Regions from separate parts of the Moellerella wisconsensis genome, predicted to be linked through region 1. Evidence: predicted binding sites of a transcription regulator. Region 1 holds the regulator's gene; each other region holds the start of a gene.

Region 1 (3,220 bases):
TTTACAGTTTCCGTGGGTGGCCAGCCAAAATATGCTGATGGATTCGGCCCTAAACCTGCGGATATTGTTCATGTTCCGTTTAATGATTTAGCGGCATTAAAAGCGGTAATTGATGATCATACTTGTGCTGTAGTGTTAGAGCCAGTGCAAGGTGAGGGTGGGGTTATTGCTGCAACTACTGAGTTTATGCAGGGTGTTCGTAAGTTGTGCGATGAAAATCAAGCGCTATTAGTTTTTGATGAAGTTCAAAGTGGTATGGGACGGACAGGTAAATTGTTCTCTTATATGCATTATGGTATTACTCCAGATATTTTGACCACAGCTAAAGCGTTAGGTGGTGGCTTCCCGATTAGTGCTATGTTAACTACCGCAGAAATAGCACAAGCGATGGGGCCAGGAACTCACGGAACAACGTATGGTGGAAACCCATTGGCCTGCGCAGTAGGTAATGCGGCTTTTGATATTATTAATACGCCTGACGTTTTACAGGGCGTTGAAGTTCGCCGCCAGTTATTTATTAATTATCTACACGAGATTAATAGCAAATATGCCGTATTTGATGAGATCCGAGGCTTAGGTTTATTAATTGGCGCGGAATTAACTGGGCCATTGAAAAATAAATCGAAAGAGATATTACAAGCTTGCGCCCATGAAGGCGTAATGATGCTAAATGCCGGGCAAAACGTTCTACGTTTTACACCATCACTGATTATTCCTACTGAAGATATTACAGAAGGCATGAAAAAATTGGAGCTGGCAATTGCAGGTTTAATTGCATAAAAATGCAAATATTTGTTATTTGACAATAAACCAGTGCTATCGTGATGATAAGCACTGGTTTATCTCTGACACCGATTGATTTGCTATGGCGTAGATTGAACAATTAATTTTATACGCGCAGCTCAATGGCGATTTGTAACGTGATAAATCGTAATGTTTTATCACGCATATTTTGTACTACATTTTGTACTACAGTCTGTATTACAGAATGTTCTAATACACGGGTATTACTGGGCATTGAATATGTTTATCGTGTTCCGTAGACCACAATTGTTTTTCCATGCGCAGAAATCAGGTTTTGGTCTTCCAGCATTTTTAAAATGCGGCCGACGGTTTCACGGGAACATCCCACGATCTGGCCGATTTCCTGACGGGTAATTTTAATTTGCATACCATCAGGATGGGTCATAGCGTCAGGTTGTTTGGCTAAACTTAGTAGTGTCTGCGCAATACGGCCAGTTACGTCTAAGAAAGCTAAGTTACCTACTTTCTCTGACGTGGTTTGCAGACGGCTTGCCATTTGTGCTGATAAGCGCATCAAAATATCAGGATTAACCTGAATTAATTGACGGAACTTTTTATACGAAATTTCAGCAACTTCACAAGCACTTTTGGCACGTACCCATGCTGAGCGCTCCTGCCCTTCTTCAAATAACCCAAGCTCACCGATGAAATCTCCCTGATTTAAATAGGAGAGGATCATCTCTTTGCCTTCTTCATCTTTAATTAAAACAGCCACAGAACCTTTTACAATATAATAAAGTGTTTCTGCTTTCTCACCCTGATGGATCAGTGTGCTCTTGGATGGATATTTATGAATATGGCAGTGTGACAAAAACCATTCAAGAGTCGGGTCTGTTTGTGGCTTGCCGAGAATCATTCGCGTTATCCTCTGTATGTTATTGCAGCTAACTCGATAAATATAATTTTATTGAGTGGGTTAGCTTAAAGTCAGTAGCTTAACATATTAATAAGCCCAATGAGGCAAGTTAATATTAATCATATAATATATTTAACTATACTGTTCGGTATTGATCTTACCCCGTTTTAGCAGTTTATATTTTTAACATATTAATTACTGAAAGTCTTGGTTGTCTCGTTTCAGCTTAATAAATCTGTAATCAGATTGCCAGCGATTATATGAAAGGGTAGTCTTTTAGTTAATATAAAATCAATTTATATGGCGGAGTATTATCATGGAAGCAAGAGTTAAGTGGGTTGAAGGTCTTTCTTTTTTAGGTGAGTCAGCATCAGGCCATCAATTAATGATGGATGGTAATTCTGGAGATAAAGCACCTAGCCCAATGGAAATGGTTTTAATGGCGGTTGGCGGATGTAGCGCGATTGATGTGGTATCTATTTTAAAAAAGGGACGCAATGAAGTGACTGATTGTGAAGTTAAATTAACTTCTGAGCGTCGTGAAGAAATACCACGTTATTTTACTTATATTAATCTTCATTTTATTGTTTCCGGTAATGACTTAAACGATAAAATGGTTGAACGAGCAGTAAAACTTTCTGCTGATAAATATTGTTCTGTTTCTATGATGTTAGAAAAAGCGGTAAAAGTAACTCACAGTTTTGAAATTAGAAATCTAAAATAAATTTTATTTTTACTAAACTTTTTTAAAGTTTGATGCCCATCACAATAAATTATCAACAATAAACTGTTTTTAATAAAAGAGGGCATCAATTTAATTATTATTTCTTACCACTTATTAATTTTTCGACTAATGGCGTCATTATTAATTCCATTGCTAAGCTTAATTTACCGCCCGGAACAACAATAGTGTTCATTGCTGATATAAAAGATCCGTTGATCATCGATAATAAGTATGGAAAATCAATATGTGATAAGCCATTAAAGCGGATTACAATAAAACTTTCATCCTGTGAAGGAATGGCTTGGGCTTCAAATGGATTGGAGGTATCGACTGTCGGAACACGTTGAAAGTTGATATGAGTGCGAGAAAATTGGGGAGTAATGAAATTAATATAATCCCCCATTGAGCGCACCACTGAATCCATCACTGCTTCTCGAGAATGACCCCGTTCTGTCGTGTCACGAATTAATTTCTGAATCCATTCCAAGTTAACAATTGGTACGACCCCAACTAATAGATCAACGTGCTGTGCTACATTATGCTCCGGCGTTACAATACCGCCATGTAGGCCCTCATAAAAAAGAATATCCGTATTGTCGGGCAATGGTTCCCATGGCGTGAAAATTCCCGGCTGCAAGCCATAAGGGACGGCTTCATCGTAGGTATGTAGATATTTTCGACTGCGGCCAGTGCCCGTTTTAGCATAATCAACTAAGGTTTGTTCCAGTAACGAAAAATCATTAGCTTCAGGGCCAAAATAGCTGATATGGCGGCCTTGCTCACGGGCTTTGCGGATGGCCATATCCATTTCAGGTCGCGTATAATGGTGAAAACTA
Region 2 (3,220 bases), 1.5 Mb from region 1:
AAGCTTGCAACAAACCTTAGGTTTTGTCGCGCGAGCACCGCGTTGGGCGACGGCGTTTAAATTCCCTGCGCAAGAACAAATGACATTACTGCGAGATGTTGAGTTCCAAGTTGGGCGTACAGGTGCAATTACGCCAGTCGCACGCCTAGAGCCAGTACAAGTTGCAGGCGTAATTGTAAGTAACGCGACACTGCATAATGCCGATGAAATTGCCCGTCTAGGCGTACATATCGGTGATACGGTGGTAATCCGTCGTGCGGGTGATGTGATCCCTCAGATTGTGAATGTTGTGATAGATCAACGGCCTAAAGATAGCCGAGAGATTGTATTTCCGATCCATTGCCCAGTCTGTGGTTCTGATATTGAACGCATAGAAGGTGAAGCCGTCGCACGTTGTACGGGGGGATTAATTTGTGGCGCACAACGAAAAGAGGCATTAAAACATTTTGTTTCACGCCGCGCGATGGACGTCGATGGAATGGGCGACAAGATAATCGATCAGCTGGTGGAGAAAGAATATGTCCATACACCGGCTGAATTGTATCAATTGTCTGCGGGAATATTAACTGGTCTCGATCGGATGGGGCCAAAATCAGCACTCAATTTGGTCAATGCGCTAGAAAAATCTAAGCAAACTACATTAGCTAGATTTATCTATGCTCTGGGTATTCGTGAGGTTGGAGAAGCTACAGCCGCAAATTTAGCGGCTCATTATGGCAGCTTAACTGATTTAATGGCCGCTGATATCGAGTCATTGAAAGCAGTACAAGATGTGGGTGATGTGGTGGCTAAGCATGTAGTTAATTTCTTTAGAGAAACGCATAACCAAGACGTTATCAATGAGTTAGTTAACAAAGCAGGGATCTACTGGCCGGAAGCTCAAGTACAGGATATTAGTGCTTTTGATTCGCCGTTTGCAGGCAAAACAGTGGTGCTTACCGGCTCGTTAACTCGATTAACTCGAGATGAGGCAAAAGATAAGCTGGCGGCCTTAGGTGCCAAGGTTACCGGCAGTGTTTCGAAAAAAACAGATATGGTAATAGCCGGCGAAGCCGCAGGTTCTAAATTGGTAAAAGCTAATGAATTGGGTATCCAAGTCATTGATGAAAATGAGATGATCCGCCTCTTTGGCGAAGCATAAAATGGGGACAGTAGTCTGAGGATTTAGTTTCTTGATGAGACTACTGACCTAGATCAATTTTTTTTTCAAATAGTTAGCAATAGTTCTAAAGTGTGATCAAGCTGGCTTATTTTAAAAATAGGCTCTTAGCATTTTCATATTATTGTGACTTCAATCTCATTTTATTGTTCCCTGTTACATAGAATGAGGTCATTAATTATTTACTGATCTGATGGAGTCGCTAATGACCTCAATCCTACATTTTATCTTATCACTAGTTGTAATTTGTGGACTGGCTATCTTAGCTAGTAATAACCGTCGAGGAATTCGTCCTCGTTATATTATTCAGCTGCTAGTTATCCAAATCGGGCTGGCGTGGTTTTTCTTAAGCTCTGATGTAGGTGAAGGTTTTGTTCGTGGCTTCGCTAATATTTTCCAATATCTTTTAGGGTATGCGCGTCATGGGACTGAGTTTGTCTTCGGTGGCATGATGGAAGGTGGGCTGGCATTCTTCTTCCTACAAGTGCTTTGCCCGATTATCTTTATTTCTGCGCTTATTGGTATTTTGCAACACATTAAAATATTACCATTAGTTATCCGTGCGATTGGTACTGTTTTATCTAAAGTTAACGGCATGGGGAAACTAGAATCCTTTAATGCGGTGAGCTCATTGGTGCTCGGCCAATCAGAAAACTTCATTGCGTACAAAGATGTACTGAATAAAATGTCAGATCGCAGAATGTACACTATGGCAGCAACGGCGATGTCTACCGTTTCCATGTCGATTGTTGGTGCTTACATGACTATGCTAGACCCTAAATATGTCATCGTCGCATTGGTGTTGAACATGTTTGGTACTTTCGTTGTTTTATCATTAATCAATCCGTATGAAATTGATAAAGAAGAAGATATTCAAATGAATAATCTTCATGAAGGTCAAAGTTTCTTTGAAATGTTAGGCGAATACATTCTGGCTGGTTTTAAAGTTGCCCTGATTGTTGCAGCAATGCTAATTGGCTTTATTGCCTTGATAGCAATGGTAAATGGTATTTTCTCTGCGGTCTTTGGTGTCGATTTTGAGACTATCCTTGGCTATGCATTTTATCCTTTTGCTTGGATCCTCGGTATCCCTGCGGATGAAGCATTAAAAGTGGGTGGGATAATGGCGGTTAAATTGGTATCTAATGAATTTGTTGCCATGGATAGCTTGACCAAAATTATTGGCGAATTATCTCCACGTTCTATCGCTATTCTGTCTGTTTTCTTAGTCTCTTTTGCTAACTTCTCTTCTATTGGAATAGTAGCGGGAGCGATTAAAGGCTTAAATGAAAAGCAAGGTAATACTGTTGCACGCTTTGGATTGAAATTATTATATGGCTCAACGCTGGTTAGCTTCTTATCTGCTGCTGTTGTTGGATTAATCGTCTGATACTCAGAGCATCGATAGAATATAAAAACGGCATTCTTCGGAATGCCGTTTTGCGTTATATTATTTATTATTTTTAAGATTAGATTTTATTAATACATTCTAAGAATAATGAAGAATAACCAGCTTATCATTGGGATTAAAATTTTTGAGGGATATCTGTCTGTATGGAAAAACAAGATTTATTAGATATTGCTAATACTATAATGCCGTTTGGTAAATACCATGGTAGGGCGCTGATCGACCTTCCTGAAGAATATCTATTATGGTTTTATCGCAAAGGAACCTTTCCCGCAGGGCGTTTAGGCCAACTGATGGAGATGACATTGGCAGTTAAGATTGAAGGGCTTGATGGACTAATCAAACCGTTAAAGCGAAAATAAGCGCCTTAGCAGCTCTAGAGTGATTTTAAGCTGATTATCTATATGTAGTTATGTTTTGTAGCTGAAATAGCAATGAGTTGGGCTAGATGGCTTAATTCGCCGTCAATTTATATCCAGTATAGTTGCTGAAATATAGCGTATAAAAAATAATACGATTAAAAATACCGCCGTGAGCTATATCTGCAACAGCTCATATCCACAATAGACGATAACCATCATAGGTCAAAATCGCCTATGAATTATTAGCTTGTTAGAGCGATAGATTGTAGAGAGAGGAGAATTATCTAAATA
Region 3 (3,220 bases), 190 kb from region 1:
CCGCTAAAGAATCAACCGCATAACGCACTTCTCCGGCAGTTACTGCCTCACACTCACACACCAAACTTTTATCCAGTCGGTTAGTGGTTAAAATCGAGGAAGCACGATCGCCATGGCGATAAACCGCCGATCCGCGGATTGGAGCAGGTATCGAAATCGCATTACGCAGTGATTGTTCGGCGCTGTGCTGTGATCCCGGTAACGGAGCTTCTGCGGTCGTACATTTAGCGCTGTGTCCGAGTTTTTCGCACACTTTATCAGTCGCCCATTCAGCCATCAGGCGATAAGTCATTAATTTACCGCCGGTAATTGTTATAAAGCCTTCCAGTCCATCACGTTTAGCATGGTCTAACAGCACAATCCCCCGGCTTACATTACGCCCAGAAGGATCATCGTCACTGGCCACTAAAGGCCGAACCCCTGCATAAGCACGTAAAATTCGCGTGGTGGCGAGTGCCGGAGATAACATCGAACCTTCGCGGATCAAAATATCCACTTCTTCTGGAGTCACATGCATATTATCGATTTGATCGTAATCGATATGTGTCGAAGTAGTGCCAATCAATGAAATCGTGTCGCCAGGCACTAAAATATCGGCATCCGCCGGCTTACGACAACGGTTGATCACCATATTATTTAGCCGATGACCTAAAATTAATAATGCCCCTTTGGCCGGGAACATTTTGATTTTTAAATCCGCATATTCAGCGATCCGCTGTCCCCAAATACCACCGGCATTTACTACAATCTCAGCATGTATATTATAAGTACGCGAATTTTTATGGTCATAAACGGTGACGCCTTTCACTCTGTCACCATCACGCAATAATCCCACGACTTCATGGTAAGTCAGCACTTTGGCGCCATGCTCTCTAGCATCTAACATATTGGCCGCAGTTAAACGGAAAGGATCGACGGTACCATCTGGCACTTTTACCGCGCCTATTAATAACGGATTAACCGAAGGCTCCAAACGAATAGCTTCACTTGGATCAATGGCGTCCGCATCAATCCCCGCTGCACGGCAAGCGATAATAAACTGTTGCTGATATTCCAATGAATCTTCGGGCAGGGTAATAAATAAGCCGTCAGTACGTTCAACACAATGATGGGCGATGCGTTTTAGTATTTTGTTTTCTTCAATACATTCGCGGGCAGATTCGCTATCTGTCACAGCATAACGTGCGCCACTATGTAATAGACCATGATTACGACCCGTCGCGCCGGTCGCAATATCATGCCGTTCAAGTAGCACACAACGGAGTCCTCGGCGAGCACAGTCTCGCGCAATACCTGCACCAGTAGCACCGCCACCGATAATAATGACGTCCGTTTCTATAACAGATGGATCATTCATGCCGAATTTCCTCACATTAGTAAGAGAATCTAATTAATAAGATAATCTAATTTTTTATAATTATTAGCTTAGTACTAACTATAGACAAAAAATGCGCGCGATGTTTGATAAGGAACAAAAACGAACAGGAATTTGATCATCTCTTGTGTGAAAAACACCAATGTGTGATGAATGTCACATGTTTGTTAACAAAACAATTTCAATATATTCATAAAAGCTATTACCTTATCCGGCTTATATAGAAAATCTATATTTGTGCAGTGCATTACAGATAAATTGTTTGATTGTGGCTACTATTTAGCGCGGTAAGAGAAAACAATACGCACATAAACTCTCAAATTATTTTCGTTTTCGTTGCTTTTATAATGATAAATAAAAAATATCTATATGCCATCGGAGGCTTATATGTTAAGTATGTTTAAACCGGCAGCTCATAAACCGAGGCTGTCTGCTGATAAGATAGACCCCGTCTATCGTAAATTACGTTGGCAGATTTTCTTGGGGATTTTCTTCGGGTATGCGGCTTATTACTTGGTCAGAAAAAACTTTGCATTAGCCATGCCGTACCTTGTAGAACAAGGTTTCTCTAAAGGTGATCTCGGTTTTGCTCTTTCAGGGATTTCTATCGCTTATGGATTTTCCAAATTCATAATGGGCTCGGTCTCTGACCGTTCTAATCCACGCTACTTCCTACCTGCTGGTTTAATATTAGCCGCGTTTGTCATGTTGATCATGGGCTTTGTTCCCTGGGCGACATCGAGCATTATGGTAATGTTCGTTCTGCTATTCTTCTGTGGCTGGTTCCAAGGTATGGGTTGGCCGCCTTGCGGACGAACTATGGTTCACTGGTGGTCCCAGAAAGAACGTGGTGGGATTGTCTCCATTTGGAACTGTGCCCATAACGTTGGTGGCGGTATTCCGCCTCTGTTATTCATTCTTGGTATGGCATGGTTTAATGACTGGAAAGCAGCACTGTATATGCCAGCTTTCGGTGCCATCTTAATCGCTATTATTGCCTTCGCTCTGATGAGAGATACCCCACAATCTTGTGGTTTACCTCCTATCGAAGAGTACAAAAATGACTACCCACCTGACTATAAAGAAACTGATGAAGAAGAACTAACAGCAAAAGAAATCTTCATGAAATACGTCTTCCCTAACAAACTGTTATGGATGATTGCAATTGCTAACGTCTTTGTTTACCTGCTGCGTTATGGTGTTCTTGACTGGTCTCCGACCTACCTGCGTGAAGTTAAAGATTTCACCATGGATAAATCTTCATGGGCATATTTCATGTATGAATATGCGGGTATTCCTGGCACCTTATTGTGTGGTTGGATGTCGGATAAAGTGTTCCGCGGTAACCGTGGTGCAACTGGCGTATTCTTCATGATTCTGGTTACTATCGCCACTGTCGTATTCTGGATGAACCCTCCGGGTAACCCAAGTATCGATATGGCTTGTATGTTAATTATCGGTTTCTTAATTTACGGCCCGGTGATGCTTATCGGCCTGCATGCTCTTGAACTTGCACCGAAAAAAGCAGCCGGTACCGCAGCTGGATTTACCGGACTGTTCGGTTATCTCGGTGGCTCGGTAGCCGCCAGTGCGATTGTCGGTTACACCGTTGACTACTTCGGTTGGGATGGTGGTTTCGCCGTCATGATAGGCGGTAGTGCCCTGGCTGTAGTGTTACTATTTATCGTTATGTTGAGCGAAATTAAACATAAACGCGAATTAGCTAATCAACAATAATGACGATTGTCATTCATCAGTCATAATTAATGATTAATCTTCTGGGCTACATATTTTAAATACTGTAGCCCTTTTTTTATCTACCCTTTTATATCTTGAGTGACTCAA
Region 4 (3,220 bases), 810 kb from region 1:
CAGACGTGGATTTCGATATTCACCGGTTAAGAACCGAACAGCTTCGCGAACTTCAACCGCATTACCCGCACTTGAGGCTAAAACCTCGTTCATATCGGTTAACAGTGCGGTTGTTTTACAACCAGCACCATTAGCAACTTTCACGATAGACTCAGCTAATTCAGTCGATTTTTCATACGTTGGCATAAATGCGCCAGAACCAACTTTAACATCCATCACCAAGGCATCAAGCCCTTCAGCTAATTTCTTACCTAAAATAGAAGCTGTAATTAATGGGATAGCATCAACCGTTGCTGTAATATCGCGAGTCGCATAAAAACGCTTGTCAGCAGGCGCTAAAGAATTGGTTTGACCAATAATTGCGACGCCAACATTTTTGATAATATCGCGGAAACGAGCATCATCTGGAAAAATATCAAAACCAGGAATTGCTTCGAGTTTATCCAAGGTTCCGCCGGTATGGCCTAAACCACGGCCAGAAATCATCGGTACATAACCGCCACATGCAGCAACCATTGGGCCCAGCATCAGCGAAGTCACGTCACCGACACCCCCGGTAGAATGTTTATCTACAATTGGGCCGTTAAGATTAAGTGATTTCCAATTTAATACGCTGCCTGAATCACGCATAGCCAAAGTTAATGCAACACGCTCGTCCATAACCATGTCATTAAAATAGATAGTCATCGCTAAAGCAGCAATTTGACCTTCAGAAACAGAGTTGTCGCGAACACCATTAATAAAGAAACGAATTTCTTCTTCGCTGAGTTGTTTGCCATCACGTTTTTTACGGATAATTTCTTGTGCTAAAAACAAAATATACTCCTTAAAATTCAACCAGAGGGGGGACTCAATCTACGAATTTCTCCGAGATTAATAACCGCTATTTTGCTTTTGTCCCGCAAAACCTAACGTGCTGAGTAAACTACCCAGTAAACTTGATGCACCAAAGCGGAAATGACGTGCATCAGCCCAGCCTTCGCCCATAATTCTGTCTGCCAATGCTAAATATTGAGCCGCTTCTTCAGCTGTACGCACACCACCCGCTGGTTTGAAACCGACAGTTTTACCAACTCCCATATCATGAATAACTTGGATCATGATCTCAGCGCTTTCCAGCGTTGCATTAACAGGTACTTTACCGGTTGATGTTTTAATAAAATCAGCGCCTGCATTAATTGAGATTTCAGATGCTTTACGAATTAATTCTGCTGTTTTCAGCTCGCCCGTTTCAATAATAACTTTTAATAGCACGCCTGCTTCCGCACAAGCTTCTTTACATGCTTTAACTAAATCAAAACCGATTTGTTCATTGCCAGCCATCAATGCGCGATAAGGGAAAACCACATCTACATCATCAGCACCATAAGCGATAGCTGCACGAGTCTCGGCTAATGCGATATCAATATCATCATTACCATGAGGGAAATTAGTGACAGTAGCGATACGAATATCTGGGGTGCCTTGCTCGCGTAAAACTTTGCGTGCTAGCGGAACAAAACGTGGATAGATACAAATTGCCGCGGTGTTACCTGCTGGGCTTTTTGCTTGATGACATAAATCTGTGACTTTTTGGTCAGTGTCATCTTCATTAAGTGTAGTTAAGTCCATCAAAGCCAGTGCGCGTTGCGCAGCTGCAGTTAAATTAGTCATAAAACTCTCCAACGATATTATTTATTTATCAGAACATTATGTTCTTTGTTGGCGAGCGGGCTTGGTTCCTTAAAGATGTTGCGATAGCCGATGGCTAAAGTAACAGCTGAGTTCCGTCTCACCGCACGATGCTCTCTGATTCCACCTTTGAGAGCGGTTACCTTTCCATAAATGCTCAATATGTTGTTATTTGAACATGGAACAGAACGTATTTATGTGCCACAAATCACATTATACAATTGTATGTTACATGATTAAATGTAACCACGTGATCACAGTCACTAATTATACGCTATTTAACCTCAGCTTTATGCTCTCTAATAAGTTTTATTCCATAAAAGTCGGTTATTTTTAGTTATATTGCATTACCAAAATAGAAAACTATCAAAAATAAACCGCTCAAAAAAATAAAATTAGAAAAAATATAACTGAAAATAAATTGAGTACCGCTTCACTTCAGTAATAAACACTTAAAATAATAAGAAGAATCAATGTAGTTAACTCAACTATTAAGATTAACTTACGGAGGATCAGCGAATAAATTATTATTTTAGAAACTACAAGATGAGTAACTGCTGGTAAAGAGTATACAACAGATTAGCAGTTGGTAAGTAGAATGATACAGAGCTACGAAGCGGCTCACAAAATTAGACTGCCATGGCGAAAAATTTCATCATGGCAGCCAATCAATCTCTTTTAAAATCAATTAAATGACAGCAAGCGTCAGGAAGAAGCCCGCAATAGTAGCACTCATTAAGTTAGACAGAGTCCCGGCCATTACGGCTTTGAGCCCTAAACGTGCTACATCTTGACGACGGTTAGGTGCCATGCTACCTAATCCACCGAGAAGAATAGCGACCGAAGATAAATTAGCAAAACCGCATAAAGCAAAGGAGATAATAGCTTTAGTATGTTCTGATAACACTTGTTTACCGGCAGCAATAACATCAGCATCAGGTTTGAGATACTCACCAAAATTAATGTATGCCACAAATTCATTGACTACAATCTTCTGTCCGATGAATGAACCCGCAATATTAGCTTCGCTCCAAGGAACACCTATCAAATAAGCAATTGGAGAAAAACACCAACCGAGGATCAACTCAAGCGAAAGCTGTGGATAATCAAACCAGCCACCGATACCGCTTAAAATACCATTTAATAACGCAATTAAGGCAACAAAAGCTAATAGCATCGCACCTACGTTAAGCGCTAATTGCATACCTGATGCCGCACCTGACGCTGCCGCATCAATCACGTTAGCTGGGCGTTCATCCTCAGCTACTAAATCCATCGCATCAGCTCTGTCTTTCATGTCTTCAGTTTCTGGCACCATTAATTTAGCAAATAATAACCCGCCTGGAGCCGCCATAAATGAAGCTGCAATCAAGTATTCCATCGGAACACCCATTTGAGCATAGCCAGCAAGTACAGCGCCCGCAACAGAAGCCAGCCCGCCACTCATGATGGCAAATAGCTCAGAATTAGTCATTGTGGCAATATAAGGACGCACAACTAACGGTGCTTCAGTCTGACCCACAAAAATATTTGCAGTAGCTGACAATGA

What was found. The regulator CRP, encoded in region 1, controls carbon source genes, mostly activating them, when cyclic AMP is high. The targets are predictions, from matches to a motif close to ATGTGANNNNNNTCACAT.
Region 2: a site for CRP is predicted at 1,284-1,301, ahead of MNY66_RS10215 (NupC/NupG family nucleoside CNT transporter). Genes of this name have one in related genera too.
Region 3: a site for CRP is predicted at 1,520-1,537, ahead of glpT (glycerol-3-phosphate transporter). Genes of this name have one in related genera too.
Region 4: a site for CRP is predicted at 1,868-1,885, ahead of deoC (deoxyribose-phosphate aldolase). Genes of this name have one in related genera too.

Annotation. Positions count from the first base shown of each region.
Region 1 is NZ_CP093242.1:266,200-269,419, forward strand. Features, by position in the region: gene argD (bifunctional acetylornithine/succinyldiaminopimelate transaminase) at 1-780, shown strand, start outside; gene MNY66_RS17925 (hypothetical protein) at 890-1,018, opposite strand; gene crp (cAMP-activated global transcriptional regulator CRP) at 1,028-1,660, opposite strand; gene MNY66_RS01115 (OsmC family protein) at 1,977-2,384, shown strand; gene MNY66_RS01120 (phosphoribulokinase) at 2,482-3,220, opposite strand, start outside.
Region 2 is NZ_CP093242.1:2,319,960-2,323,179, reverse strand. Features, by position in the region: gene ligA (NAD-dependent DNA ligase LigA) at 1-1,141, shown strand, start outside; gene MNY66_RS10215 (NupC/NupG family nucleoside CNT transporter) at 1,365-2,549, shown strand; gene MNY66_RS10210 (DUF3820 family protein) at 2,714-2,929, shown strand.
Region 3 is NZ_CP093242.1:455,654-458,873, reverse strand. Features, by position in the region: gene glpA (anaerobic glycerol-3-phosphate dehydrogenase subunit A) at 1-1,357, opposite strand, end outside; gene glpT (glycerol-3-phosphate transporter) at 1,763-3,112, shown strand.
Region 4 is NZ_CP093242.1:3,045,114-3,048,333, forward strand. Features, by position in the region: gene deoA (thymidine phosphorylase) at 1-816, opposite strand, end outside; gene deoC (deoxyribose-phosphate aldolase) at 874-1,653, opposite strand; gene MNY66_RS13360 (NupC/NupG family nucleoside CNT transporter) at 2,360-3,220, opposite strand, start outside.